One region of the Halomonas sp. BDJS001 genome, then DNA from elsewhere that is predicted to be linked to it. Evidence: predicted binding sites of a transcription regulator. Region 1 holds the regulator's gene; each other region holds the start of a gene.

Region 1 (7,375 bases):
TGGTCGATGTCACGCCGGATATGGAGATCGCGCAACAAGAGGTGTTCGGCCCGGTGCTGGTGGCCATGGCCTTCGACACTGAAAATGAGGCCATTCAACTCGCTAACGAAACACGCTTTGGTTTGGCCGGTGCGGTATGGAGTCAAGACGTAGCGCGGGCGCATCGCGTCGCCGGTCAGTTGCGTGCAGGCACGGTTTGGATCAATAGCTACAAGGCGATCAGCGTGATGTCGCCGTTTGGTGGCTTTGGCGATAGCGGCTTTGGCCGCTCCAGCGGCTTGGATGGTCTGCGCGAATACACGGTGCCGCAAAGCGTTTGGGTGGAAACCGCACCAGAGGCCAGCGTGGCGTTTGGTTATGGCAGTGGCGTTGGTTGATCGCTTACCGAGCTGGGTTCTCGGAATGCCTGCATCCAGCGCTGCAAATGGCGCAGCAATAGGATGCACGCCTTGGGCTGTTGGCGGCCAACGCGGGTGACCATATGAGCCTGGGAGCGCTGAAAAAGCGGATTATCTACTGGGCGCGCCACGAGTGTGCCCAGCTCCAGGTCGTGGGCGACGGCAAAGGCGGGTAGCAGGGTAATGCCCATGCCACTGCGCACGTACTGTGCCAGAACCACCATGGAGTTAGTGTTCATTGCCAGACGTGGGGCAATCCGCGCCTGCTGAAAGGCCTGATCGACCATTTGGCGCACCCCATGGCTGGTATCCCACATGGCCATGGGCTCGGCGCTCAGTTGATCGAGAGAGAGCGGCGCAGGCTGTTTGGCCAAGGCATGCTGCGGTGACAGGATGGCCATTAATGGCTGTGGGCTGGAAGCCCAGAAACGCAGTTGAGGATGGGTTCTTTCGTGGAACATTAAGCCTATATGGCTGTGATCATCGACCACGGCTTCAATAATGCCCGAGGTGCCGGCGATATGAATATCGAGCTGGATACCCGCATAAAGCTGGGTGAATTCATGCAGTGGGGACGCCACTAGATCACTGACGAACCCTTCACCTACGGTGAGCGATATTCTGCCGGTTTCCAGGCGTTGGTAGGATTCAAGCGACGCAATAAAGCCTTCATCAAGGGCTCCGCGACGTTCGCAGTACTCAAGCAGCATTTCGCCTACCGGGGTAGGCGAAATGCCGTCACGCTGACGCTCCATTAGGGTGGCTCCCAAGGCTTCTTCCAGCAGCACTATCTGCCGGCTCACCGCCGAGGGAGCTATATCCAAGCGCGCCGCTGCGCGGCGCACTGAACCAGACTCCAGGGTAACGCGAAAGTACACTAAGCGTTGATGAGGTATATCCATCGATATGAAGCGCTATAAATACTTGAGTAGTTTTTGCAGCTTATTCATATCGGCGGAGTCACCTACCAGGCGCACACTGCCGTTCATCATGCCGTCTAGAAAGGCTTGCTGAGTGGGCTTTTTGAGTACTTTTAAGGCGGTATCCTGGTCACGGAAACGTAGCTCAAGATCCAAGTCCACGGGTAGCCCTTTGCCGGTAGTGACACTTTTCGGCGTCATCCGGTAGTGGCGGGCGATACTTAGATCTTCCGTGGCAATCCCCCAGTCCAGGCCGCGCATGCGTTCTAACTGTTCACGAAAGCGCGGTTTGCGGCGCAGGGCGCGTTTGAGCAGTACGCCCAGTAGCCACAGCGTCAGCTTGAGCTTCATTAGGAAACGGCGTCCTTAAGTCCTTTGCCTGGTTTAAAGGCAACGTTTTTGCTGGCCGGGATCTGCAGCGGAGCGCCGGTTTGTGGGTTTTTGCCGGTACGCGCTGCACGCTCACGTACGGTGAAGGTGCCAAAACCAATCAGAGCGACATCTTCGCCCTTGGCACAACTGTTGGTGATTTCATCCAGAATAACGTTTAGCACTTGGCCTGCTTTATCTTTGGACAGGTCGGCACTTTCAGCGATGGCGGCAGCGAGTTCAGGTTTGCGCATAAGGAATCTCCCCTTGTTAATAAAAATCAAACAAATGCATGTTGTTGGGTGCGTAGCCGATTAGGTTAGCTTCTCTAGCCTAGTCGTGAACGCGACGAAAATCAGCCTAGCAGCGTAGGTGCTGCTCTGGAAAGCTCCACTTTCCTTCTCACGCAGCCGCCTGTCAACGCAAAACCAATCAAACGCCCGTCTTTATTTTCAGCCAAGGCACTGATATCACCGCCTTCACCTTCAATTCGCCAGCGCTCCGGGGTGGTCGTTGGTGGGTAGGCAACCACCGGTAACAGCGGCGTTTTTACCACTACCGGCCAAGCGCCAAAGCTAACCGGTGTGGGGGTACCCAAAAGTGTTGCTGCCAGGGCTTTTGCGCTGGCTTGCAGCGGCTGTACGTACATGGCATTAACGCCGTCCACACAGGCTACATCGCCCAGAGCGTAGATATTGGGGTGCGATGCGCGCAACTGGCGATCAACCGCTATGCCGCTAGGCGATACGCATAAGCCGGCGGCCTCGGCAAGCGCTGTGCGGGGTGCGAGGCCAGTGGCCATTAGCACGAGATCAGCGTTGACGGCCTCGCCGCTATCCAACCGCAGAACAGTAATTTCATCGCTGCTGAGCGCTATAGACTCAATTGAGCGGCCAAGGTGAAGATGGATACCCGCTTCGCTAAAGGCATCACCCAAGGCGTTCCCTAAGGGCGGTGGCAGTAAGCGAGGAAGTAGGGATGCCTCGGGGGCGACGATGCTGACTTGGTGACCGCCAGCGTGAAGATCATTGGCAAACTCACAGCCCACTAGCCCCCCGCCAATAATCGCTACCCGTAAAGGGCGGTGGCCCAATGCTTTATGAAAGCGGCGGTAGTCGTCTAGGTCATTGATCGTAAAGCAGCGTGACGCCACGCTGGCGTCGATATTGAAGGGCACCCGTGGCGCAGCGCCGGTGGCCAGTACCAGGGTGTCGTAGCCAAGCACCGTGGCGTCTTCAAGAAGAACTTTTTGGTTATCCACATCCAGTGCGCTTACCAGGGTGTGGATAACCATCTCGGCATTAAGCTCTTCGCCCAGTTCACTGGCGCTCCGCTGGGCCAATTGGTCAGGCTCCAGGCCCTTGGCGAAGCCGGTGGAGAGCAATGGCTTGCTGTAGTCATCGCCGCTGTCCGCGCTCACCAGCGTGATTGAGCGTTGGTCGCCCAGGCGGCGCAGCGCCCGGGCAAGGCCAACCCCTGCCATGCCGGTGCCAATAATCACCAGCGCAGCGTGTGACGACGGTTGTTGTGTTTGGGGTGCGGGCATGCAGATACCAAAAGAGTTGCTAAAGAAAAAAATGACTAAAAAGGGTTGCCGACAATAAGAGGCGCCCAACCATTTTGTGAAAAAAGTCGCTGAAACCAAAGCCTCCAATGCCTCATGTTACACTAGCCAGCCCGTTAATTGCCCTGGAGAACTCGGTGACGGCTGCTGCTTTTCGGCAAACTCCTCTATTTTCTCGCTGGCGCCCGATTGATGCGGTGCGCCCGGCGATGAGTGCTTCTTGGTGGCAGTGGGTTGCCTCCACCGACTCGTTAACCGCACGCTTGATGGCAGCGGGTGGAGCTAAGCCGTTTCGCGTACGGCTGCTACGCCAGGGCGTCGGCTGGCCGCGACAGGATGAGGCGCAGGCGCTGGGCATTGGGGCCAAGCGGTACGCCTGGCTGCGGGAAGTAGCACTGTGCTTGGATGAAACGCCCTGGGTGGTGGCGCGTTCGGTCGCTCCACTCGCGCAGCTCAAGGGCCAGCGCTTGGATCGTCTGGGGGAACGCTCGCTAGGCAGTTGGCTATTCCGTCAGCCGGGTTTAATCCGTGGGTCATTAGAGGCGACGACGCAAGTGCCGACTTTCGCTAGCGTGAACGGTATACAAGGAAACGCTGCTTGGGGCCGTCGCTCTGTTTTTTCTTACGGCTGTAAGCACCACTCTCTGTCGTTATTAGTTCAAGAGTACTTTTTGAGTGCAATGGCGGATGATCTTGGCCTGCCTTCGCGCTAGGCTAGCGCCTGCATCTTATTCTTCGTGAGGTAAGCATGAATCGTTCACTGTTGCGGCCGAAGGGATGGGCTCGCATGGCAGATTTTTTACAGCTGATGCGCTTGAATCGGCCGATAGGCACATGGCTGTTGATGTGGCCGACGCTGTGGGCACTTTGGGTCGCTGCAGAAGGCGTGCCCGGGCGAAATGTGCTGCTGATTTTCGTGGCCGGTGTTTACGTGATGCGTGCCGCGGGCTGCGTGGTCAATGACTATGCGGATCGCCACTTTGACGGCCATGTGAAACGTACCAAAAACCGTCCATTAGCCACGGGCCGGATCAGCGAAACCGAGGCGCAGCTGCTGTTTATTGCCCTGGTGGCCGCGGCGTTTATTCTGGTACTACTAACCAACTGGTTTACGGTGCTGCTCTCGCTGGGCGGGGTGCTGCTGGCGATTATTTATCCGTTTATGAAGCGCTATACCCACTTTCCTCAGGTGGTGCTGGGTGCAGCGTTTTCCTGGGCGATTCCGATGGCGTTTGGCGCCGTACTGGGCTACGTGCCGCTGGAAGCATGGCTGCTATTCTGCGCTAATGTGTGCTGGACAGTGGCTTACGATACCCAGTACGCCATGGTTGATCGCGACGACGATTTAAAAATTGGCATTAAATCAACGGCCGTGCTGTTTGGAAATGCAGACCGTTGGATCATTGGCCTTCTCCAGCTAGCCACCCTGGGGTTGCTGGCCTGGGTAGGCTGGCGGGTTGGTTTAGGTGGTTTCTTCTGGTTAGGGCTCGCGGCAATGGCGGCGACTTTCCTGCATCAGCAGCGCTTAATTCGCTATCAGGAGCGGGATGCCTGCTTTCAGGCGTTTCTCAACAATCACTGGTCGGGGCTGCTGATTTTTGCCGGTATCGCGCTAAGCTGGTGGCCTGTGGCTGGCTAATCGCGGCGATTGTCATGTAATTGTCATCAAGTCATGGTGTTATCGTCACTGACATGTCATTGATCTGTTTATCTTTGAAGTGCTTTTCTTTGAACTGGTTTCTTTGAACACCGTGAGGCTCTGGTATGACCGCCAAGACCGTTCTGATTGTCGATGACGAGGCGTCGATTCGCGAGATGATCGCGGTAGCGCTGGAAATGGCTGACTATCGCGTGCTCGAAGCGGATAACGCCCAGGATGCCCATGCCATGGTGGTTGACCACCAGCCCGATCTACTGTTGCTGGACTGGATGATGCCCGGCACTAGCGGTATTGAGCTGGCAAGACGCCTAAAGCGTGAAGAAGCCACCGCCGAAATCCCGATTATTATGCTCACCGCCAAAGGCGAAGAGGATAATAAAATTCAAGGGCTTGAAGCCGGTGCCGATGACTATATCACCAAGCCCTTTTCACCTCGGGAATTGGTGGCACGGCTAAAAGCGGTGCTGCGTCGTGCGACGCCGCGTGGCGTTGAAGACCCGATTGAAATTAACGGTCTGCTGCTTGATCCGGTGAGCCACCGGGTAAGCGCCCACGGCAAAGCCTTGGAAATGGGCCCCACCGAGTACCGATTGCTACAGTTTTTTATGACCCACCAAGAGCGCGCTTATACACGTAGCCAACTGCTTGACCAAGTATGGGGTGGCAATGTGTATGTCGAAGAGCGCACGGTCGACGTGCATATTCGCCGCTTGCGTAAAGCGCTGGGCGATGTGCATCAGAACCTGATTCAAACGGTTCGGGGTACCGGATACCGTTTCTCTGCACGGGTGTAAATGTGCGCCTATGGAGCCGTGAACTGTGGCGGCTAGCGTGGCTGGCCACGCTGGGCACCTGTCTGGGCTGGTTATTGGGTTCAGCAGGGCTAGGGCTGGCGGCAGGGCTGGCGATATGCCTGTTTTATCATCTCCGGCAGTTGCGAGAGCTTTACCTGTGGCTCACCCTCCACCCCCATGATGAGCCGCCTGCTGCCCGCGGAATGTGGGGCGAGCTATTTGACCGCTTATACCGCTATCAAAAAAGCCAGCGTATTACCCAAAGCCGTCTGAGGGCTACCTTGGCACGCATCCAAGAATCCTCTGAAGCGATGCGCGACAGCGTGGTTATGCTTGATCGCCACGGCGACCTGGAGTGGTGGAACAGCGCCGCTACCGCCATGCTGGGGCTACAAACGGCCCACGATAGGGGCCAACACATCACCAACCTGCTGCGCGACCCAAGCTTTATCAGCTACTTTAATGCGCGTAACTACAGTGAGCCGTTAACGCTCACCTCGCCGATTGATGAGCGGCGAATCCTGCAGTATCAAATTACCCTGTATGGCGACGACGAACGCTTGGTCATGGCTCGCGATATTACCCGCTTGCATCGGCTTGAGCAGATGCGGCGCGACTTTGTCGCCAACGTCTCCCACGAGCTGCGTACCCCGCTTACCGTTCTCTCCGGCTATTTGGAAACCTACAGCGATATCGCCGATCAGCTTCCGCCGCGCTTGGGTCGCAGTATCCAGCAGATGCAGGAACAGACCCAGCGTATGCAGAATTTGGTCAATGATTTATTGCTGCTCTCGCGTTTGGAGATTGACCAGGGGGGGAAAGATCATCACCCGCTGTCACTTGAACCTTTGCTGCAAAGCGTTTGTGCTGATGCGCTAGCCCTATCGCATCAACGGCATACCATCACCGTCGAGCTCGAAAGTGACGCCCGGCTACTAGGCAGCGAGCAGGAAATCCGTAGTGCTGTCTCTAACCTTGCCTTTAATGCGGTTCGTTACACGCCAGCAGGTAGCCAAATCACACTGCGCTGGAAGGCGGACGCTTCAGGCGGCGGCTATATCGATGTGGAAGATAATGGTGAAGGCATTGATCCTGTTCATATCCCCCGCTTAACGGAACGCTTTTACCGGGTCGATAAGGGGCGCAGCACGGCGACGGGGGGCACGGGTTTAGGCTTAGCCATCGTTAAGCACGTTTTGTTGCGTCACGATGCGCAGCTGCAAATTGAATCTCTCCCCGGCAAGGGCGCACTGTTTCGCTGCGCCTTCCCCTCCTCGCGTCTCGTTTAATTTAGCAAAGGCATCCGACGCACAATATTTGTAGAAGTGTGTAATATTGGCATGCAAGGTCGGTAAAACTTTACCCATGTGCCATTTTTATACAGCTAAAAGTGCTGATTGACGGCCAGAGTAGTACCTCTTTGGTACGCTGTTAATAAATTAAGTTTTTGATTTTATTTGTTTTACTTTTTTATTTTCGTTTTTGGCATGCGGCTGCATATTAATAGATAAGAGAGATGACCGCAGGAATTGCTGGCTTCTATTAAGCCTTTCTTTCTTAACGAAGTGGTATTACACAGCTATCGGAGGTGGAATATGATGTCCAAGGATTTGCTCAAGAAAGCTGGCATTTTAGGTGTTTCGTTTGGTCTGATGGCAAGCCCATTAGCT
Region 2 (7,375 bases), 610 kb from region 1:
CAAAGCGGGCGAAAACGCCAGCTGAAGCAGCCGCCGAAGGGGAGTCAGTCATCACACTATATTCCTTGAGCTGGTATTGATCGGTTTGCCGCTACTTTGGCACTCAGAAGAGGCGCGATGCCACGCTGTAAAAGATTGCTTAGTGCAATACACAGGGCGAGCGGGAAAAGTCAGTGTTAAGTGTTAGCGACACTAGTAGCCACGCTGGAAGTCAACACGACCAATCATTGATTCTCCACGTTGATAGCGACGTAGGTTGTCCAGCAGTACAGGAAAAGCGCTATCGGGTTGTGTCATCGCAGCTACATGGGGCGTTAGCAAAATACGCTCGTCTTGCCAAAAGGGATGATCATCGGCGGGCGGCTCTTCGCTCAACACATCCAATACCGCCGCACTCAAACGTCCGTCGTCAAGGGCTTGCGTCAGGTCGTGTTCAACCAAGTGCTCACCGCGGCCAATGTTGATCAAGGCCGCGCCTTCGGGCATACGCGCAAATAGGTCTGCGTTGAGAATTCCTCGGGTGGCGTCGGTCAATGGCAGCACGCAGATCACAATATCGCTTGAGGCCAGAAACCCATCCAGTGCTTCCTGGCCAATGTGACAGTGAACATCAGCCAACTCTCGTGGCGAGCGCGACCAACCGCTCACGTCAAAACCGTACCCCGCCAGATGAGTCGCAATAGCGCGACCCAACCGGCCTAAACCGAGTATACCGATGCGACGTTTTGCGGTGGGCACAAGCATATGCGCCTGCCATTTTCCCTCCCGCTGCTGGCGTACATAGTCACCCATACGACGGTGCAACCATAGCGTGGCGAAGGCGGCATACTCAATCATTCCGTGCTCAATAGAGGGGTCGAGCATCCGCACGACCGGCAGATCTGAAGGCAATGCGTCAAAATCAAACTGATCGACTCCTGCAGACGTGGCAAACAGCACTTCAAGGGAGGGCAGGCACGCCATTATGTTTTTTGGGGGCATCCAAGCCAACAAATAGCGAACCTCATTAGGGTCACCAATATCGGGCCATTGACGAAACTCAATATCAGGCGCGTGTTGGGCAAAAAGTTCTTTCCACCGGGCGCCACGCGCCGGGTCAGACTTATACAGCAGTGCCATAGCATTTCTCCTTAGCTAAAACGCCATCCTACGGTGGTTTGAGAGGCCGCGGATACCGTTTTGGCGGTGATGACGCGAAGCCCTGCGCCTACAATCCGCGCTTAAGGCGCAGATTACACTGTGCCCCCCATGACAGTGACTCACGCTGCACAATCCTGGTTTCATAGAGCAATACTCATCCCTCTCGAAATGCTTCGATCACCCGTTCGGCCAATACCTCGCTGGCATCCCCACTGCCTGGACGCCTCACCAGCGCCACCTGGTAATCGCCTAGCGGGGGCAGCGATTCGTTGTGCAGACGTTTGAGCGGCGGGCGAACCAAGCTTTTTGGAAATGCCGTCACAGCCAAATCGGCCAGCATAGCGGCTTCCTGACCGGCACAGTGATCGCAGGAGTAGGCGATCCGGTAATTCACCCCTGCATGATCAAGAGCATTGAGCGCAATCCTACGCCACGCGCACCCCTGCTGGGCCAGGGTTACCGGCAGTGGCGTTCGCTGCACGGCAACGCCATCCTCACGCCCCGCCCACACCAGCGGTTCACTGTGGACAATCTCCCCACGCGCCGCCTGACCAGGCCCTCCGGCCATCACCAGCGCCAGATCAAGCTCACCCTCATCCAGCCTGGCGAGCAGATCTTTGCTGCGTCCCACCTCGACATCGACCTGCACCGCCGGGTGCGATCGGGCAAATTGAGCCAACACAGTGGGCAGGATACGCCCCACCACATCGTCGGTTATCCCCAACCCCACGCGCCCCTCTATGGTGGGGGCTAAAAACTGGGTCACGGCTTCCGCGTTGAGTTTAAGCAGCCGACGACCATAGCCCAGCAGCACTTCCCCCTCGGCTGTCAGGCGGACATGCCGCGCCTCGCGCACAAACAGCGTCTGGCCGAGGATCTCTTCCAGGCGTTTGATCTGCATGCTCAGGGCGGAAGGGGTGCGAAACAGCTGCTGGGCAGCGCGGGTAAAGCTGCCGCTCTCAGCAATCGTCACAAAGGTGCGCAACACCTCGCTATCCAGTAGCGGCAAGGCGGCCCGGCTGGGAGCTATATTAGAGAGTTGATTCATCGCACCTACCTTTCAGAAAATCTTAATCCACAGTGTAGTTCTTTTCGTTTGATTGATCCAAGGTAAAGCACCAAGCTGATAACCAGAGGTCGCGACCCTCCACTTATTAATCACAAAACACACCTGCCGAAAGGGTGCTCAGACGCCGTTTAGCCAACAGCAGGCGTGGAAATGGAGGTGCGCGATGAAGTTCGAAAACCCTTGCCAACATGCCCATAACGCCTGGGAACAAGCCAGCCAATTGGCGCCGCCACCCAAGCCGCCACAACTGCAGTTTTACATGCCTGCCATGCCGCCAATGGGGCTGATTAGAGCGCTCGATATGCGCTGGTGGCGCTACCGGCGTCGGCGGCTATTTCGACGCCATATCTTGCCGCTACTGGGTTACGACGACCAAGTACTGAGGGATATTGGCCATTGCCGCGAAGATATTCTCTGGGCCAACCAACTGCCATTAAAAGTCGATGCGATTCAGGCATTAAAGGCTCGGCAGAAAACATGCCATGTACCGCAAAGCTAGCATCAAAAAAAGCGTCGAACCTGGGAGAGGTTCGACGCTTGTATAGGCTTGCTACTGCGTATTTAAGCCTGGCTTTTAAACGCCTACCGGCCCACCGTCACGCTTCTGAATGACCACAGTCGATGCCCGCGGGCGGACTTGGCCGCTTGCAGCAACGGTGGCGTCTTGTACCAGTGCGTTATCATCCGCTGGCCAGTTACCTGGGTGCTGAATATTAATGAACAGCGCGGTTTTATCCGGGGTGGCAAAGATACCCGTCACTTCACAGCCGTTCGGCCCCACCGCAAAGCGCTTAAGCTGCTGCTGGTTGCTGCTGTTGACCACCGGGCCGGTTCCCTGGATCTCGTCCAGCCCATTGGGGACTACTGCAAGCAACTGGTCGTTGGTGTACTCCGTGATGCCTTCATAGCCGTTATCGGTTTGAATCCAAAGAATGCCCTGCCCATCATCGCGCTCGTCAAACCAAAGGCCATCCGGGCTGGCGAACTGGTTCATTTCGGTCAAGCCCGAAAGGTTATCAGCATCGTCAACGGCAGCACCAAACACAAACACTTCCCAAGTAAAGGCATTGGGCAGCCGGCTTTCCCGCCAGCGAATAATATGCCCCGCTTCGTTATTGGCGCGTGGGTTGGCGGCATTGGTGGGCGCTAAATCGTAACCAACACCTGCTTGTTCCAGGTGCTCACCGTTATTAGTGTAAGTTGGGGCTGTCTCTTCAGCGGTACGCTGCGTGTTATTGGTTAAGGTGAGATACACCTCACCGGATGCCGGATCGACGGAAGCCCACTCAGGGCGATCCATTGGCGTGGCACCCAACAAATCTGCTGCATCACAGGTGTTGATGATGATACCTGCCGCATCGTCGTCGGCTAGCCCCAACGCCGCCGCCAGTGTGCGACCATCGCGCGTTTGGGTGCTAGGCGTTAGCGGCAGCCATTCGCCGCTGCCGTCAGCGTGGAAACGGGCCACATAGAGGGTGCCGTTATCCAAATATTTGTTGCCAATGGCAAGACGATCGTACTCTTCACCTGGGCGGTTGGCATCGGCGGGATCCCAGGCGGCATCAGAGACATATTTATATACGTACTCGTTGCGGGCATCGTGGCCTGAGTAGTAAACCACTGGCTGACCGGCTTCCAGCTTGCCTAACCAACACCCTTCATGGCGGAAACGGCCGAGTGCCGTACGCTTAACCGCCAATGCATCACTATAGGGATCCACTTCCACCTGGTAGCCGAACGTGCGTGCTTCGTTACGATAATCATCTTCGGCACGTTCGCCGCGCGGGGCAATGTCGAAGCGAGCAAATTCGTCATTCTGTTCTGAGGCATCACCTGCCGAAGTATCCCAACCATAGCGGCTTTTATCGGTGGGAATACCAATCCGGGCATCGTCCTGGAAGCGTTCGCCGCGGTTCACAAAGATATCGGGCCAGTTCTCTTCACAGGCTATATAAGTGCCCCAGGGCGTTACCCCGTTACCACAGTTATTGTTGGTACCACGGGTTTGGGTACCCTCAGGCGAAAAGCGCGTTTTGACGTAGTCACTGCCCGCCACTGGCCCGGAAAGTTCCATCACCGTCGCACTGGTAAGACGACGGTTATAACGCGAACCCGGCACATGCGCCCATTGGCCGCTGGCGTCTTTTTCCACCTCAACAAGGGTGACACCGTGAGCATTGATTTCGGTGCGTGACTCCTCGGCCGGACGCTGGCCCTCATCCGCATTGGTGGGGCCGCCCTGGGGTGCCCAGAGTGCCGACTGGTCGATATATTCATTGTTAAGTGCCAACACAAAACGGCGTGAGGCGCTGTCAGCATCCAGGGCAAAACCCGCCATGCCGTCATGGTGCATGCCCACGCTGTCCGCCTGACGCTCGGCGGTCATTGGCTGATCGGGCTGCCAGCTGTCGCCAGCGCTTAACGGCGTCCCCCAAGGCACTAAGACTTGGGCCACGTAACCTTCTGGTACCACCACAGCATCGGTAAGTGATCCTTGAACCGCCTCAAACGCCAGTGTCAGGGGTGTTTTTTGGGCTCCGCTTGAGGCAAGCGCTTGAGCAGCGCCGCCAAAGCTAAGCATCGAGGCAGCCGCCATGCTCAAACCACCCCGCATCACATCGCGCCGGGATACATGGTGCGCCAATACTTCGGCGAAAGGTTGATTGCCACTGTGGTTAAACAGGCGATGATCTTCGATCTCTTTACTCATTCTGGTCTCCCCCTGATCGTTTGTAGGCCAACGATTGAACGTTAGGAGACACTAAAGAAGCTAAATGACAACACGGTGACGTAGTGGCTGCATTTAGATGAAGAACGTGTGGTTAACCCGCCTATCCTCTCCAAATCCTATTGAGAGATACCGACAACTCTGCTAAATTAACGCTAATAGTTATCATTAACACAGGAGTTATCCTCTCATGCTGATCGCCGATAAGGGCACTCGCCAGGGGGATACGTCCCAGAGGCATACGTCGACCTCAGCGCCCCGCGAAGTAGATAGCGGCGAATTGCTCGGTAGCTCAGGCCAACTGGTGATTCACCATGAACAGCGCCGCTATGTGTTGCGCCTGACTAAAAGCGGCAAATTAATCCTCAACGCCTAAAGCACTTAACTTCTAAATCTCTGATTCGTTTAAAAATGACTAAAGCAAAGCCAGCCAGGTAGCCCATCGCACCCAGCCAGCAACCTCTTCCACTTATCTCTGTTGGAACTCTCTGGCTATGAACCACACTCACGTCTTTGGTGGCCTCTGCTTAACACTGCTCCCACTGCTCGCTGCCCAGGCAGACGACGCCGAACTTGATCCAGTGACTGTCACCGGCACCCGAGCGCCTACCGACCTTTCCCAGGCACCGCTGATTATCGATATTATTGATCGCGATGACGCCGTGCTAGCTACCGCCAGCCGGGTCGAAGACGTGCTTAGCCGCCAACCCGGCCTGCACGTCGCTGGGCAAGGCCGTAGGAATGGGCAAACCTTGAGTATGCGTGGTTTTGGCAGCAAAGGCGTGCTGGTGAGGTTAGATGGCGTTCGCCAGGATATCTCCACCGGCCACATCGGCAACTTCTTCCTCGACCCAGGCTTGATTCAAGAGGTACAGATAGCCCGTGGCGCGCTATCCAGCCTGTATGGCAGCAATGCTATGGGCGGCGTGGTTAGCTTTACCAGCGTTGATGCCGATGACTTGCTCGCTCCTGGTGAAGATAGCGGCGCAAGACTCTCTATCGGCGGCGCCACAGCCAGTGATGAGCTGCGGGGCAGTATTACCGCCTTCGGTCGCCGTGATACCGACAACGGGCAAGTGGATGGTCTATTTTCAGTTGGCCGCAGTGAATCCGGTGATATTCGCCGCGCCGGGGGCAACGAGGCGGAAGAGGACGCCAGCCTGAATAGCCTGCTGCTCAAAGGCGGTTGGGAGCCAAACGATGAGCAGCGAGTGTTTATAAGCTGGCAGTACTACGACGAACGCGCCACCCAACCCGCCAATCCACAGCAGCTCTCAAGCGATGCCAGCAACCCGCTGCGCGACCGCGATGTGGAAAGTAATAACGTGCAACTCGGCCACCGCTGGCAGCCTAGTGCCTCCACCGAGGTCACCTCCCGGATTAGCTTTAGCCAGCAGGATATCGACGAACCCCAGGCCAACCGTACCTTAGAGCGCGTCGGGCTTCAGAGCGACGGCTACCACAGCATGGATCACGGCTGGCTCTCACAAACGCTGGTATTTGGTGCCGAATTAGAGCAGGCCCGCCAACGGCCGGACGGCGACGCCAACGGCTTCCCTAACGCCGATATCGATACCCAGGCAGCCTATCTCGACACCACCCTCACCGCTGGACGCTATCTGGCCGATGGCGGCGCCGGGCAGTTTGATGTGGGTCTTGGCGCCCGCTACGACCGCTATGACGCCAGTGGCCAAAACGATGCGGATAGCGTTCACGACCAGGTATCGCCGCGTTTTCGCCTCGCCTGGCGGCCCGACGATGCTTTGATGCTGTTCTCGGGATACGCTGAAGCGTTTCGTGCCCCTAGCCTTTCCGAGCTTTACGCCAACGAGCGCCATTTTGCCGGTTTCTGCGCCGGGCCCACCTTCTGCACGCCGGATAACTACTGGATCCCTAACCCCAACCTATCGCCCGAGACGAGCAGCACATGGGAAAGCGGTGTGGTCTGGCATCAGGGCGACTGGCAGGTTCGCGCCAGCTACTTCGATACCCGTGCGGACGACTTTATTGATACCCAGGTCGACATCATGGCAGGCACTACCCAAGCGGTGAACGTTCAGCGTGCCCAGCTATGGGGCTATGACGCCCGGGTGACCTGGCAGCCCAGCTCCTTCCCGTTACTGACCAGCTTTGTGGGCCTTTCAGAAGTCTCCGGTAAAGACCGCGACTCCGGCGAGCCACTGGGCAGTCAAACACCGCTGGAAGCGACTTTGGGTAGCGAGGTGGCACTCTACAGCAGCGACGTGCGCCTCGGGTGGCAAGCGCGCTTTGCCCAGTCTTTCGATAAAGCGGGCGACGATGAACGCCTGCCCGGCTATGGCCTGCACGATGCCCATCTCGCCTGGCAAATCACTCCGGCCGTGGATACCTCGCTGCGTCTTGCCAATTTGGGTGACAAGGTGTGGTACCGCCCCGACGGTAGCCTGGGCGATGGGCGC
Region 3 (7,375 bases), 700 kb from region 1:
CGAGCTCTCGTTCCAGAACATGCACCCCGACGCTGCGCCGATCTTCCCGCTGCTGTTTTTAACCATCTCCTGCGGTGCGCTTTCCGGTTTTCACGCCACCCAAACGCCGATCATCTCGCGCACCACGCAAAACGAAACCAATGGGCGCAAAATCTTCTACGGCATGATGATCACCGAAGGCATTATCGCAATGATCTGGGCGGCCGCCGCCATGAGCCTGTTCTACGGCGACCAGTCACTCTCTGATGTACTGGCAGCAGGTGGCCCTGCCGCGGTGGTCAGCGAAGTGTCTACCACTATGCTGGGCGCGATCGGCGGCACCCTGGCGGTACTCGGCGTTATTGTGCTGCCGATCACCTCGGGCGATACCGCTTTCCGCAGTGCCCGAATGATCATTGCCGACTACCTGAAAGTGGAGCAGAAGCCCATCGTTAAGCGGATTCTGATTGCATTGCCACTTTTTGTAGTCTCCTACGCGCTCACCCATATGGACTTCACGCTGCTGTGGCGCTACTTCTCCTGGGCCAACCAAACCACCGCCGTGATCGCGCTATGGGTAGGTACCATGTACCTGGTGCTATCGCGTAAGCCTCACTGGATCACCTCGATCCCTGCTACCTTCATGACCATGGCAACGTTCACCTACTTAGCCTACGCGCCGATCGGCTTTGGTCTGCCGCTGCAGCTAAGCTATGTGGTGGCGGCACTGGGCACACTGCTCTGCATTGCCCTGTTTATGAAGCGTGTACGCCGCTTGAGCCGGGCGACCTTTGCGGTAGATGAACCCGCCGACAACTTCCGCACAAACGAAACTTTCGCCACCACCGTCGCGAAATAACCCGTCGCTACCCGGCCCCAGGTGCCGCTCGATAGCTAAAAAGCGCTGATTTTTCAGCGCTTTTTTATATCCGTTGATTACCTCTCATGCTGTCCTTTCTACCGCTGCTTGACGCCTGGTGGTGCTGGTGGCAGCGGGTATTGGCGGTGTCGCTTTCCAGTCTTGCAGGCTCTCGCCGACCAGCGCGTTAGGCGCACAGAGCTCCCGCCCAGCTCTGTTTTCTACCTACCATTGTCTACCTACTTTTTTTACCTACCATGCAAAATGGGCAGCCACTGGGCTGCCCATTGCAACTGAACCACTACGCCATTACTCCAGCGGTATTGACCAGAAGTAGGTCTCGCCACTGCTGTCGTCGACACCGTCGTTGTCGCTGACTAGCCAGGCATAGCCCTGCTCATTGATGGCCATGCCTTCGATCTTGTCCACTACAAAACCATTGTAGCTGGCCAGATCGGGAATCAGGTCGCGCACGAGATGTTTCTCAACCACCGGTAGCTCACCGCCTAGTGGCGCTGGTGCCAAGCCTTCCAAAGCGACCCGGGTCACCTGCTTGACCTGGGCATCTGCGCCGATGCGGTTGTCGCGCTCAATCAAATAGAGGTCGCCTTGGTAAGCGGTAATCTCAGACAGGCCGACCCACCCTTCATCGACACGATCCAGCGGGTAGTGAACAGCACCCCACTCGCCACTGTCGAGATCGTAGCGCAGCAGCTTGGCCATGCCTTCGGGGTCATCCTTCCAGGGCCGCTGCACCGCCAGCCAGAGCTGATGATCGATCCGGGTCACGCCCTCCAACCCCCACTTCAGTGCCTGCTGGGCAAGCACCTCGGGGAGCGCAATACCCTGATCAATCTCACCGTCAGCGCCAACATGATAGAGGGTGTTGGCAAGCCCTTTGTCATTGCCTTCGGAAGCGATCCAGAAGCCCCCTTCGCCATCGCTGGTGATGCCTTCCATATCAAGCCCCAGCGCAGGCTCACCATCACGGGTCACCTCCAACGCGGCGGTAATCCGCGCGGGTGACGTGGAAGGATCAATGGTAAAAATGCGCGGCTGAGCGCTGTAGAAGCTGTCGTTGACCGCATAGAGCACGCTATCAGCGGCGACCATGCCAGAGAGTGCGCCCCAGCCGATCAGCTCATCGCTGCCCGCCGAGGTGAGCGTGGGGTAGACCGCGGGCGAGTCCTGATACTGGTAAATCATGACATGGGAGCGCGGGCCGCCCTCTTCGCCCAGGTCAGTCTCGTTGGCGGTCGCCAGCAGGCCGCGACTGGGAATCGCCACCGCGCCTTCCGGGGAAAGACCCGAGGGGAGTAGTTGGCTGAGCTGCGGTTCGGTAGGGTTGCTGACGTCGTAAACACCCACCAGCGACCCCCGCTCGGAGAGCAGGAATACATAGGGCGTGCCGTCAAAAACAGCAAACTCCATGCCTTCCGGCTCGCTGCCCTTGGCATCCGAGCGCTTATCGGGGTAGTGGCCAACCTCAATCACGGCGTGCTCGAAATCCACCCCAGACTCATACACTAAGCGGCCGCTTTTATGAAAGATACTCCAGCCCCGGGAGCCGCCATCCATATCGCCCTCGTTGGCAATGGCAAAGTGATCGCTGTCAATCCACTGCAGCGCATCCGGCTCACGCAGGCGCTGGGACTGCTGCTCATTAAAGAGCAGCGCACCATCATCACTGGCATCAATCCCGTCCAGATCCACCGCCCCGGCGCTGAAGTGGGACACCACTTTGCCAGCATGGTCGATCACCGCCAGGTGGTTATTCTCTTGCAGGGTGACCGCAATCTCACCTAAAGCATTGATATCGACAAACTCCGGCTCGGGATCCTCCGGGGCGATCTCCGCAAGCCCGGTCACGTCGGCGTAGAGCAGGCTGTTACAGTTCACTTCTCCTGCATCATTGATCTCCACCAGAGCAACAGAGCCACCAGGCATCTGCGGCACACGACCGTCGCCGGCGTCTTCATCGCGCTCGTTCTCAATGGCCACGGCGACGAAACGCCCCTCGGGCGCCGCTGAGGCCACCACACTATCGGGCTGACCATTCAAGGGGCAGGAGGCAAGTATTTCACCGCTTTCGATATCGATGGTGAGCAGCTGCCCGGAAGGCTCGCTATAAGAGACCGAGGTATTCACCCCGGCATAGGCGATATTGTCGAGCACCGTCACTGCGGTGGGCTCGCCACCGACATCAATATTGCCCAGCGGCTGCGGATTAGCGGGGTCGCTAATATCAATGCGCCCGATCACGCCCAGCGGGCTGTCCGAGTAAACCAGCGTCATACCATCGCCGGAGGCAGCGATAATTTCCGCCGAGGTTTCGCGACTACGATCTTCGCCCTCAGTCATGTTACTGGGGATAGCGAAGCTGGCAATGCGGTTGAAGTACTTATCCGCCGCGCTGACCGAATGTGAAGCAGCCAGCGTAATAGCGAGCGCCAACAGTGAGGGTGTACGTGTGAATGTCATGATGAAGGTTGATTCCTTGCCTGAGCCGAAGAAACATCTGGTTATGTCATTAAACGTGCAGCATCAACTGGACTATCAAACAGCATGACCGTGTCAGGCTTATGACATTCGAACGCAGGTTTTCACAGGAAATGGTAATAGAGCGGGGGTGCCGAAAGCGCCATGAGGCTTGAGATGTCTTAGGATGAACAAAGCCAGTCAGTGAGTACTGACTGGCTTCTGTGTATCTAATTTGAGTGTCTAGCTAGTGTGGGAGTCTAGCTTTTGTTAAGCGAGCAACAGCGAGTGAATTACTCGTCGCCAGCCATCTGCATTTGACGCTGCATATAGTTCTGGATGCCCACTTTGTCGATCAAACCAAGTTCGGTTTCGATGTGATCGATGTGATCTTCTTCATCAGCAAGGAGGTCACGCAGCATATCGCGGGTGACGTAATCCTTGACGCTTTCGCAGTAGGTGATCGCTTCAATGTAGTCGTTGCGACCGTCGTGCTCGATTTTCAGATCGCTTTCGAGCATCTCTTTGACGTTTTCACCGATGTGCAGCTTGCCCAGATCCTGCAGATTAGGGATACCTTCAAGGAATAGGATGCGCTCAATGATCTTGTCAGCGTGCTGCATCTCTTCGATGGACTCATCGTACTCCCATTTGGCGAGGGCTTTCAGGCCCCAATCTTTGTACATTTTGGCATGCAAAAAGTACTGATTGATAGCAACCAGTTCGTTGCCGAGCGCCTTATTGAGATGCTCAATAACTTTCGTATCACCTTTCATAACGTCACCTTTTCTACTGTAATGCTGATGTTTAATCTAGTTTAGACAATACGATCAAGCAGTTACGTTTGGAGAAGAGTATAGACGCAAATAGCTATACTCCCAGCGTTTCTGAGAGTATAGATAAGATGACTAAAAGTTCAAGCAAATCAGTTATTTGCTAAAGATAACCCTAACAATAGTGATTCGCGTCACACAGCGTAAGCGAGTCCCAGATCGGCCTCTTGGCGTGCTTCCTGAACGGCATCGCGGGTAATTGATTTAGCATAGCACGCGCACTTGCCGCACTGCGTTGCGCAGCCGGTTGCCTCGCGTACTTCTCGCCAGCTGCGCGCTCCGTCGCTAACGTGCTGGCGAATTTGATGGTCGGTTACTCCCTTGCACACGCAAACGTACATGGCGACACCTCATGGAAATCATGAGATGAATGTAAATGATTCGCATACATCTTATCAAGTAGAAATCACTGCTTTTTGCTATCCATTCGTCTTAATAAGCAGGAGTAGCAAAATAACGTACTGGCGTAAAAGCATTTTTCGCCACATGCCGACTGAAATTATTTTTTCGGTAAAACCACCGTTTGCGTGTTGGATGCGATATCCGGCCAGCTACGCCGCTGTTGATCAAACAGCACCCATAAGTAACCCAAACCCAAGGCCAGTAGCGAGAGCCACGCCACCGCGCAGCGAATTAGGCACTGCTTCAGATTCAGCGAACGGCCATCTGCCGTTTGCACCCTCAGCCGCCACGCCTGCATGCCCAAGGTCATCCCCCCGCGCGACCAGGAAAAAACAAAAAACAGCGTGACAAAAAACACCAGCATGAGGCGCAGGCTCCAAATATCACTGGCCGTGGTGCCAATCTCTTCGGGCTGCTGTCCCAGCACATAGCGGAAAAACAGCATATGCACGACGTCACCGCGATCCAAATCGCGGTGACCAAAAAGCCGTCGTACAGCATGGCGCCCAAACGGCGACCAAGGCCCGCTGGCCATACGCTGTCCAACTGAGTAAAGCGTCGTGTCTCCCTCATTCTTTCTCAGCTCCTGGGTGTTTATTAGCGGTTTTTAGGCGCTAAAAAGTAGCGCCACTGTTGCGGCATTAACCGTTGCGACGCAGAAAGTAGATCCCGACACCGGCGCATGCCAGTGTCGGCACCAGAACCGCCCAAACGGGAGAGAAGCCAAAAATCGTCGAGGCGGGCGCCAGCAGATCCTGAACGTACTTAAAGCTCAGCCCGGTGACAACGCCGTAAAACACCCGGGTACCGGCAGCCACGGTGCGCAGTGGGCCAAATACAAAGGAGGCGGCAATCAGCACCAGCGAACCCATGGTGAGCGGCATCAGCATCTTCTGCCAAAAATAGAGCAGTGCCTGGTCATTCTGCAGGTTCTGCTCTTCAAGGAACTGGGCATAGGCCCACAGCTCGCTGGGCGCCTGACTCTCAATATCGCGCAGCAGCCGCTCTAGCTGGGTGGGCGTAAAGGAAGTGTCCCAGCCCATGCTTGCCGTCTGTTCGGACTCGGTGTGGTCGGCAAAAATGCGTGTGGTCGCGACATTTTCCAACCGCCAGGCATCATCTTCCCAACGGGCGCGCTGAGCGTAGGTAGCTTCGACTAGCTGGCGGTCATCAAAACGGTAGCGGGTTAAATCAAGCACCACATCATCGGCACGAATCGCGCCGAAACGGTAGACGCTGTTACCCTCGATCTGCCAGCCGCTGCGGCTGGTCAGCATAGCGCCTTCGCCCTGAAGCTTTTCCAGCCGCCACGCCTCGGCATACTGCTCGGTGCGCGGGCTGACATACTCGGCGACTAACAGCACCACAACGACCACCACCAGCACTGGCTTCATCACGCCCCACACAATGCGTGCCAGGGAGCGCCCCGCGGCGCGCATAACGGTGAGCTCATTGCTAGAGGCCATGCTGCCTAAACCAATGAGTGCGCCAATCAACACCGCCACCGGGGCGTACTGATAGAAACGCCAAGGCGTGCGCATGAGCAGGTAAAGGAGCGCATCAAAGGCGGTATAGCCCGCCTGAACATCGCCTAAATCATCGATATAGGCATGGTAATATCCAGCCCCAGCAGCACACATTGAACGACGACAATGGCCGCCAGCACGTTGCGGGCAATGTAACGATCAAGACGATCAAGCACCATCAGCGCATCCCCTTACGTTGCGAGCGCCACAGCATTAGCAGGCCCAATCCTAAGAACACTCCGTGTACCGGCCACACCCCCAACGTAGTCGACCAGGTATCGCTGCCAATGGCATCGACCACTGCCAGCAGCAGGCTGAGATAGGCGACGTATAAAAATACAGCGGGCAGCAGTTTGCCAAAGCGCCCCTGGCGGGGATTAACCCGGGAAAGCGGTTGCGCCATCAAGGCCAACACAAACACCATTAAGGGTAGACCCGCACGCCACTGCCATTGGGCCTGGGCACGGGGGTTGGGGTTGTTCCACAGTGCAGGCGTGGTGGCATACTCCAAGGAATCGAGTTCCTGTCGATCGCGATTCAACCCCAATCGTAACGTGTAGCGCTCAAAGGTGAGTCGCTCAGCGCTTTTATCGCCCGGGGTCACCCCATAGCGCTCACCGTCATCCAGCACCAGGAAACGGCTACCCGTTTCGAGGCGGGTTTCCTGATAGCCCGATGCCGCCCGGGTAACGTAGTCGTGAGTGCCTTCGTCGCCGGGCTGGTTCTGCTCGTGCACCAGCACATCCTGCATTTCCGTACCGTCGCTAGAGAAGCTGCCGATGTAAGCGGTACGGCCACCGCCAAATTCTTGAAAGCGCCCTGGGGCCAGTACCGAAACGTCCAGGCGGCTACGCTGCTCTTCCAACGCAGTTTCGGTTTGCAGCGCCCCCAAAGGCGTCAACCAAAGGCTGCAGACCCCGACCAGTACCGCCACCACGCTGGCGGGCAGCAAGGTCACTTTCAACAGCCGAGTGGGGCTCATCCCGCAAGCGACCATCACGGTGATTTCGCTGTTCATATAGAGCTGCCCGTAAGCGAGCAGAATGCCTAGAAAAAACGACAGTGGTAGGATCAGTTCCATAAAGCCAGGCAGGTGAAACATCATCAGGCTGCCCAACATGGTGACAGGGATATCGCCTTCGGCTGCGTCCGAAAAATAGCGGATAAAGCGGCTGCCCATGATCACCAACAGCAGAATCCCAGCAACCGCTGACATGGTGAGTAACACTTCGCGAGTTAGATACCGAAATAAAATCAACGCGCTCTCCGGCTAGACGTGCAGGATGCCATGCAATAAG
Region 4 (7,375 bases), 920 kb from region 1:
TTTTTACTACCGATGCCGCCGAAGCGCTTGCCGAGAAGCTCGTGGATTTAGCCCCTGAAGGGCTGGATTACGTCTACCTGGTGTCGGGTGGGTCAGAAGCCGTCGAAGCGGCGCTTAAAATGGCCCGGCAGTACTTTGTAGAGATTAATCAGCCCCAGCGGCGGCATATCATTGCCAGACGCCAGAGCTACCACGGTAATACCATTGGCGCGTTGGCAACCGGTGGCAATGCCATGCGGCGCCAGCAGTTTCAGCCCATTCTGCCAGAAACCCACCATGTATCGCCCTGCTATGCCTATCGCGACAAGGGCACCGACGAGACGCCCGAGGCCTACGCTGCACGGCTTGCCGAGGAGCTTGAGGCAAAGATTCTGGAGCTTGGCCCTGAAGAGGTCATGGCCTTCGTTGCCGAACCCGTCGTCGGTGCCACCTTAGGGGCGGTCGCCTCTGAGGCGGATTACTTCAAACGCGTGCGTGCCATTTGCGATAAATACGGCGTACTGCTGATCCTCGACGAAGTGATGTGCGGCATGGGCAGAACCGGCACCGTCTTCGCCTGCGAACAGGATGGGGCGACAGCGGATATCGTCACCATCGCCAAAGGGCTGGGCGGCGGCTACCAGCCTATCGGCGCGGTGATGCTATCGGCCAATATCTACGCCAGTTTCGCCAATGGGTCTGGGCTGTTTCAGCATGGCCATACCTATCTTGGTCACCCTGTTGCCGCCGCGGCCGCCAATAAAGTGGTCGAAATTATTGCACGGCCAGAGACGCTGGCGAACGTAAACGCCATGGGCGCGAGACTGCAAAGCGGCCTGGAAGCGGCGCTCGGCGCATCGCCCCATGTGGGCGATATTCGCGGCAGGGGCTTGTTTCGCGGTATCGAGCTGGTGGCGGATAGGGAAAGCAAAACGCCTTTCGATCCGGCGCGCAAGCTTCACGCCAAGATCAAGCGTCAAGCCATGGCCCGTGGCCTGATCAGCTACCCGATGGGCGGCACTATTGATGGCATTCACGGCGACCATATCTTGCTGGCTCCGCCCTATATCATTGCGCCTGACGAAGTCGATCTGATGATTGAGCGTATTGCCGAGGCCATCGGCGCGGCCATCGCAGAGTAATCAAACAACGATCTCAAATAACTATCTCAATAACCCCCTGACTGGAGTCCACCCATGACAACATCCCCCTGCCCGCCGGTTTCCGACGCCGATTGGCCTGAGGAGATCGCAGATTTACGCGAGGGCTTTGCTGGCGCACTCAACGTTTATCGCACCATGGCCCATCACCCGGCCTTGCTTAGAGCGTGGGCGCCCTTGCGCCAACACGTTGTTAAGGAGAATGCGTTAGGCCCGGAGCTGACCGAAGTGGTGATTTTACGCGCAGGTTTGCGTATGGGCTCAGCCTACGAGTGGGCCCATCATGTTAGTCGTGCACTCGCCCTGGGATTCTCCGAACACCGGATCACGGCTATTCGCGGTACTCCCGAAGGCGTTGATGGTCTTATCGTCAACGCCGTGGATGCGTTATTCGATGAGCGCATGCTGGCCAAGGAGCAGGAAGCAGAACTTGCCGAGGCGATCGGACGCAAGGCAGTGATCGACCTGATCGCCATGGTGGGTTTCTATTCGGTGCTGGGCTATCTGCTCAAAACCTACGACACACCGATTGATGAGAGTATTCAACAAGAAGCGCAAAAACAGCCGGAGCTGTTTTCGCTAATGCCAAGTTCGACCCGCTAAACCAGGTCTGCTAATTAGCCACCCAATTTTCAAGAAGCGAATTACGCTAATTGCTTAACCAACACCTTCGATTTACGGGCGTGATTGTAGGTTTCGCGTTTCAGCGGGGGTAGGTCTTCCAGGCTGGCGGCGCGGAAGCCGTGTTCCACAAACCAGTGGGCGGTGTGGGTGGTCAGCACGAACACTTCAGTTAAGCCGCGCTGGCGGGCGCGGCGCTCCATGGCCTCCACCAGGCGCTCGCCCCGCTCGCCACCGCGGTAGCTGTCGTGTACCGCCACGCAGGCCAACTCGGCAATGCTGGTATCCGTAAATACATGCAGCGCGGCGCAGCCAATCACCATACCGTCGCGCTCGATCACCATGTAGTCATCGATTTCGTGCTCCAGGCGCTCTCTTGAACGCGCCACCAGCATACCTCGGCGCTCTAGCGGTTCCAGCAGTTCCAGCAAGCCCGCTAAATCGTTGAGCGTGGCCGGGCGCAGCTGTTCGTAGCGGTGCTGGGTAATCATGGTGCCCACGCCGTCCCGGGTGAATAGCTCACCCAGCAGAGCATCGTGGTTGCGCCAGGAGAGCAGGTGCGTGCGCGCCACGCCTTCCCGTGCGGCGGTGCAGGCGGCCTGTAAGTGGCGGGCTAGCTCGCTACCTGGCACTGCGGCGCTTAAACGCGGCTCGGCCTCCGCTGGCGAAAGCTGGCGCAGCAGCGCGCCCTGCTCATCTTCCAAGCCTTCGGATTCCCCTAGCAAGATCAGCTTATCGGCTTTCAGCGCCACGGCAGCGTGTTGAGCAACTTCAGAGGCGTCTAAATCGAACACCTCACCGGTACTGGAGAACCCCAGCGGCGGCAGCAGCACCAGTGAGCCTTTTTCCAGCAGGCCTTCAATAGCGCTGGCACGCACCCGGCGCACTTCACCGCTGTGGTCGAAATCGACCCCTTCCCTAACACCCAGGGGCTTGGCGGTGACCAGGTTGCCAGAAATCACGCTGAGCTCTACGCCGTGCAGCGGCGTGCTGGGCAGGCCCAGCGAAAGCCGCGCTTCCAGCCATAGCCGCTGGTGGGCGGCGACCTGCTCCACATGAGCCATCACCGCACGGTCGGCGACCCATCGGCCATCGATACGCGTGGGCTCTACGCCTGCGGCCGTTAGCGCCTCATGCACCTGGGGGCGAATACCGAACACCACGACCAGGCGAACCCCCAGGGTATGCAGCAGCGCTAAATCCTGAATCAGCTGCTCCCCTCGGCCAGACGCCATGGCTTCGCCTTCAATTAAGATGACAAAGGTTCGTCCCCGGTGGGCATTAATGTAGGGGGAAGCGTTACGGAACCAATCAACAAAGGGGAAGCGCGTATCCAAGGGCCGCTCTCCGGCAGCAGGTGAAAGAAAAATCCGACGTTTAACATAGCCAACCGGGTTACTTTACCAGAGCACAAAAAACAGCGGCACCTTCTAATGCAAATCTGCTCAATCTAATGCAGATAAACATGAAGATGCCGCTGTGATGGTATCGCTTGGCTACTTCTCAGCTAAGCGCATGAGAGCCTGTGTTTAGCCAAACATGCCCTTGAACATAAAGAAGAACAGAATCGCGAGACCTGCCCCTGCGGGCAGCGTAATCAGCCAGGACGCCGCAATAGTGCCGATAACCCGCAGGTTGAGGGCCGCCATACCGCGCGCCAAACCCACCCCAAGCACTGCACCGACCAGGGTATGCGTGGTCGAAATGGGCAGGCCGGTACCTGAGGCCAGAACGACCGTGGTAGCAGCAGCCAGCGTGGCGGCGAAACCACGACTAGGCGTCAATTCAGTAATGCCGGTTCCTACCGTAGCGATCACTTTATGGCCGTAAGTGACAAGGCCGACAACGATACCGCCGCCGCCCAGCACCAGCACCCACCAAGGCACCAGCGCAGCACTGTCGATTAAGCCATCGCTTTGCACAACGCTAATCACCGCAGCGAGCGGGCCTACCGCGTTGGCCACATCGTTAGAGCCGTGGGCAAAGGCCATGGCACAGGCGGTGAAGATCATCAGCACGCCGAACACGCGCTCAACGTTGACATAGCCAAAGTGATCACTAGCGTTCTGTTCAAACTTAATCCGCCGCTGCATGACAACACCGAGTGCCATAACAGCAATACCAATCACAATAGAGAGCAAAAGGCTTTGACCAAAGGTTAGGCTCAAGCCTACGTGTGTCAGGCCCTTGGTCAGTGTCACCATCGAGACAATAAAGCCCACCAGGAATACGTAGCCCGGCACGTAGCGCTTGGCAGCGGCAAAGGGATCGTCGCTTTCAAAAATCAGGTGATGCACAGATTTAAACAGCACAAACCCAATCGTGCCGGCGAGTAGTGGCGATATTACCCAACTGGAGGCAATTTGACCGACTTTACCCCACGCTACCGCCTCAACACCTAACCCCACGGCACCAAACCCGACGATGGCACCCACAATCGAGTGAGTGGTTGAAACAGGCCAACCACGGGCAGAGGCGATCAATAACCAAATAGCGGCGGCTAACAGCGCAGAGAGCATGCCGTAAACCAACAGCTGGGGATTGTCTTCCAATAATACAGGGTCAAGTATTCCGCCACGGATCGTTGCCGTGACTTCGCCACCAGCAAGCCACGCACCAAGAAACTCAAACACAACCGCAATGAGAATCGCTTGTTTGATGGTGATCGCTTTCGACCCCACCGAGGTGCCCATGGCATTGGCTACGTCGTTCGCACCAACGCCCCAGGCCATAAAGAAGCCAAACAAGCAGGCCAGAATAATGAAGATTTCACCGTGCTGGGCAATAATCAGCATGAGAGTCCCCTTAGCGGGCAGTCAGGATCTGCAGACGGCTACCCACTCGCTCAGCGCGATCGGATAGTTCGCCAACCCATTCGATGATCTTGTAAAGAAAGATCACATCCACTGGCGGTAGCTGGCTTTCAAGCGCGAACAGCTGGCGACGAATGGTGATCTGTTGGTCATCGGCTTGGTGTTCGAGGGTGTGTAGCTCACGGATCATTTTCTGCATCACGTCAGAAACGTTTTTGCCAAAGCCGGACTCAAGCAGATCCTTGAGCTCTTCCAGCGCTTGGCGCGCTTGCGCCACACAGGCAACGCTGGTGCTGATGTAGTTGCGCATTGGCTCAGCCAGTTCATCCGGCACGCGCATTTTACGCCCCAGCATAATGCCGGTAATGTCACGCACCTTATTGGCGATTTTGTCCTGTACGCTGATCAGGTCGAGCAGGTCAGAGCGCGACACTGGCAAAAACAGGGTGTTGGGTAGATTCAACCGCAGCTCTGTTTTCAGCGTATCGGCGTCATGCTCTAAACGGGTGACGTTTTCGCGCAGCTCAGCCGCTTTGTCCCAGTCATCTGCCAGGGTTGCTTCAAAAAACGGCAACAGCTGATCGGCGCACTCATTCGCCTTGACGATATGGGCCAATAGCGGCTGGAATGGCGAGCGGCCAAACATCGAAGAAAAAGGATTGGAGGTAACCATAATGCCTTTTAGCCTATTTTCGGGGAGCCGGGAAATGGCGGCGCCAGTATAAAGAGTGCGCCCGCCGCCGTCATGAAAAGTTCACAAATGTAATCAAATATTCATTTAAATGTCACGATAACGAGGTGGCTAGTGTCATGAAAAGTCTAACCCCCATGGAAGTGGAACTGAAACTAGCCCTTGCCCCTCAAGGGCCTGCGGCGCTGGCTCAACACCCTCATCTCGCTTCTCATCCCGTACGTAAGCAAGCGCTGACCAACACCTACTTTGATACACCCCAGGGCGATTTGGCCAAGGCACGCATTGCGCTGCGCCTGCGCCAGGTAGATAGCCAGGTGCTGCAAACAGTGAAAACCGCAGGGCAAGGTGGTGGTGGACTCTCGCAACGCCAAGAGTGGGAGTGGCAGGTGGCAGGCCCCCAGTTGGATCTCGCCTCGCTTGCCGAGCTACCTCCTTTTCAAGGTGAGCTTAGCGGTGTGTTAGATGCCCTCGTTCCCCAGCTCAGCACCGATTTCACACGGCGTAGCTGGCAGCTAAAAGAGAGCGCGCACGGCCAGGAGAGCCATATCGAGCTGGTGTTGGATGAGGGCGAGATTATTAGCGGAGAGTACCGGACGCCAATTCGCGAAGCAGAGCTGGAATTAAAAGTCGGTGAGCCGGAAGCACTGTGGGAGGTGGCCTTAACGCTGGCTGAGCGAGTGCCGCTGCGGCCTTCGGACAGCAGCAAAGCATCCCGTGGCAATGCGCTTAGCGCCCAACACTGGCCGCTACCCGAAGCCCACTCCCCGGCAGAGTGGCTGCACCGTGCCACGCTGGCGCTGGACGCCTACCATGACAGCCAACAGGCCAGCTTTCTTAGCGATGCCCAGCAGGCGCTGAGCACTCTCGCCGATCACCCGGAACTGGATGACACCGCGCGGGGCTATGCCCAGGCGCTTTCCGGCGGGCTCGATAAGGATGGCCAGCCCAATACGATTTACGGTAAAGCGGCATTAGCACTTGCCCATCGCCTGGCGTACCAAACCGCGCTACGCTAGCGGTTTAACACTCTATTTAGAACGGCATTGAGACCATCTTCAGGATGAAGCGATGAATTTACACTTAACCCCCGGAGCGGAAGGCCTGCGCGCCCGCCTGTTCCATATCATATTTGAGTCTGACACGCCGGGGGCTAAAGCCTTTGACATCGCCTTGATCGTGGCGATTTTGATGAGCGTCGCGGTCATCATGCTGGACAGCATTGAGATTTATGCTGAACGCTACGGAGAACTCTTCTTCTATCTGGAGTGGGTTTTCACTCTGCTATTTAGCATTGAGCTCATCCTACGAATTTACTGCCTGGAAAAACCGACCCTTTATTTAAAAAGCTTTTATGGCATCGTCGACTTAATCGCCATTTTGCCCATTTGGCTGGTACTACTGGTGCCAGGTGCACATGGTCTGGTGATTGTGCGCTTGCTGCGGGTGCTGCGCATTTTCCGCATTCTGCGGCTCATGGAGTTTGTCGGCGAGGCGCGCTTGCTAATGGACGCCCTCAAACGCAGTTTGCGTCAGATTTTGCTGTTTTTTAGCGCCATTTTAATGGTGATCACCCTGTTCGCGGCGTTGATGTACACCATCGAATCCGCTGAGGCGGGCTTCACCAGTATTCCAATGTCGATGTACTGGGCCATTGTCAGCATGACCACCGTTGGCTATGGCGACATCGTTCCCGCTACAGCGCTGGGTAAGTCGATTACGGTGGTACTCATGCTGCTCGGCTACTCAATCATTGCCGTGCCCACCGGGGTGTTTTCTGCCCAAGTGATTCGCTCGATTCGTGAAGAGCGTTACTCCGAAGAAGCCTGCCCCGGTTGCGGGCACGAACGCCATGAAAAACGCGCCCGTTACTGCCTTCGCTGCGGCACCTGGCTAGACGAACACAGCGAAGACCCGCGCAAGAAAGACGACGACAAAAAAGCAGAAGCTCAACACAATAGCCACGATGGGGACGCAGACAACAACGCGCCCCAGGACAGCTAAACCAGATAGCCAAACCGGGGGCGCGCAACGTTTATTCAGTGCGGGAGGGAGTGATTATTTAACCCATCACTCCACTTCGTGCGGAGCTTCCCAGGCGTCTAACTCAG

Evidence for each region. The regulator PhoB, encoded in region 1, activates phosphate uptake and scavenging genes when phosphate is short. The targets are predictions, from matches to a motif close to TGTCATANNNNTGTCANA.
Region 2: OM794_RS19820 (PhoX family protein) is a predicted target of PhoB. The motif match lies at 4,983-5,000, and genes of this name have one in related genera.
Region 3: OM794_RS02950 (esterase-like activity of phytase family protein) is a predicted target of PhoB. The motif match lies at 3,409-3,426, and genes of this name have one in related genera.
Region 4: OM794_RS03905 (CYTH domain-containing protein) is a predicted target of PhoB. The motif match lies at 5,346-5,363, and genes of this name have one in related genera.

The regions. Positions count from the first base shown of each region.
Region 1 is NZ_CP110535.1:4,868,210-4,875,584, reverse strand. It holds gene OM794_RS22740 (aldehyde dehydrogenase family protein) at 1-377, shown strand, start outside; gene OM794_RS22735 (LysR family transcriptional regulator) at 356-1,300, opposite strand; gene OM794_RS22730 (hypothetical protein) at 1,313-1,669, opposite strand; gene OM794_RS22725 (HU family DNA-binding protein) at 1,669-1,941, opposite strand; gene OM794_RS22720 (NAD(P)/FAD-dependent oxidoreductase) at 2,043-3,233, opposite strand; gene OM794_RS22715 (chorismate--pyruvate lyase family protein) at 3,341-3,964, shown strand; gene ubiA (4-hydroxybenzoate octaprenyltransferase) at 4,000-4,890, shown strand; gene phoB (phosphate regulon transcriptional regulator PhoB) at 5,016-5,705, shown strand; gene phoR (phosphate regulon sensor histidine kinase PhoR) at 5,708-6,994, shown strand; gene OM794_RS22695 (hypothetical protein) at 7,301-7,375, shown strand, end outside.
Region 2 is NZ_CP110535.1:4,260,668-4,268,042, forward strand. It holds gene OM794_RS19800 (GNAT family N-acetyltransferase) at 1-52, opposite strand, end outside; gene OM794_RS19805 (2-hydroxyacid dehydrogenase) at 193-1,119, opposite strand; gene OM794_RS19810 (LysR substrate-binding domain-containing protein) at 1,295-2,188, opposite strand; gene OM794_RS19815 (hypothetical protein) at 2,373-2,708, shown strand; gene OM794_RS19820 (PhoX family protein) at 2,784-4,919, opposite strand; gene hemP (hemin uptake protein HemP) at 5,128-5,313, shown strand; gene OM794_RS19830 (TonB-dependent receptor domain-containing protein) at 5,432-7,375, shown strand, end outside.
Region 3 is NZ_CP110535.1:596,980-604,354, reverse strand. It holds gene OM794_RS02955 (carbon starvation protein A) at 1-838, shown strand, start outside; gene OM794_RS02950 (esterase-like activity of phytase family protein) at 1,148-3,319, opposite strand; gene bfr (bacterioferritin) at 3,610-4,092, opposite strand; gene OM794_RS02940 ((2Fe-2S)-binding protein) at 4,284-4,490, opposite strand; partial or broken gene OM794_RS02935 (RDD family protein) at 4,649-5,124, opposite strand; partial or broken gene lptG (LPS export ABC transporter permease LptG) at 5,193-6,256, opposite strand; gene lptF (LPS export ABC transporter permease LptF) at 6,256-7,335, opposite strand.
Region 4 is NZ_CP110535.1:814,692-822,066, reverse strand. It holds gene OM794_RS03930 (aspartate aminotransferase family protein) at 1-1,121, shown strand, start outside; gene OM794_RS03925 (carboxymuconolactone decarboxylase family protein) at 1,176-1,742, shown strand; gene argA (amino-acid N-acetyltransferase) at 1,784-3,097, opposite strand; gene OM794_RS03915 (inorganic phosphate transporter) at 3,290-4,555, opposite strand; gene OM794_RS03910 (TIGR00153 family protein) at 4,566-5,246, opposite strand; gene OM794_RS03905 (CYTH domain-containing protein) at 5,384-6,283, shown strand; gene OM794_RS03900 (ion transporter) at 6,336-7,268, shown strand; gene OM794_RS03895 (5'-nucleotidase, lipoprotein e(P4) family) at 7,335-7,375, opposite strand, start outside.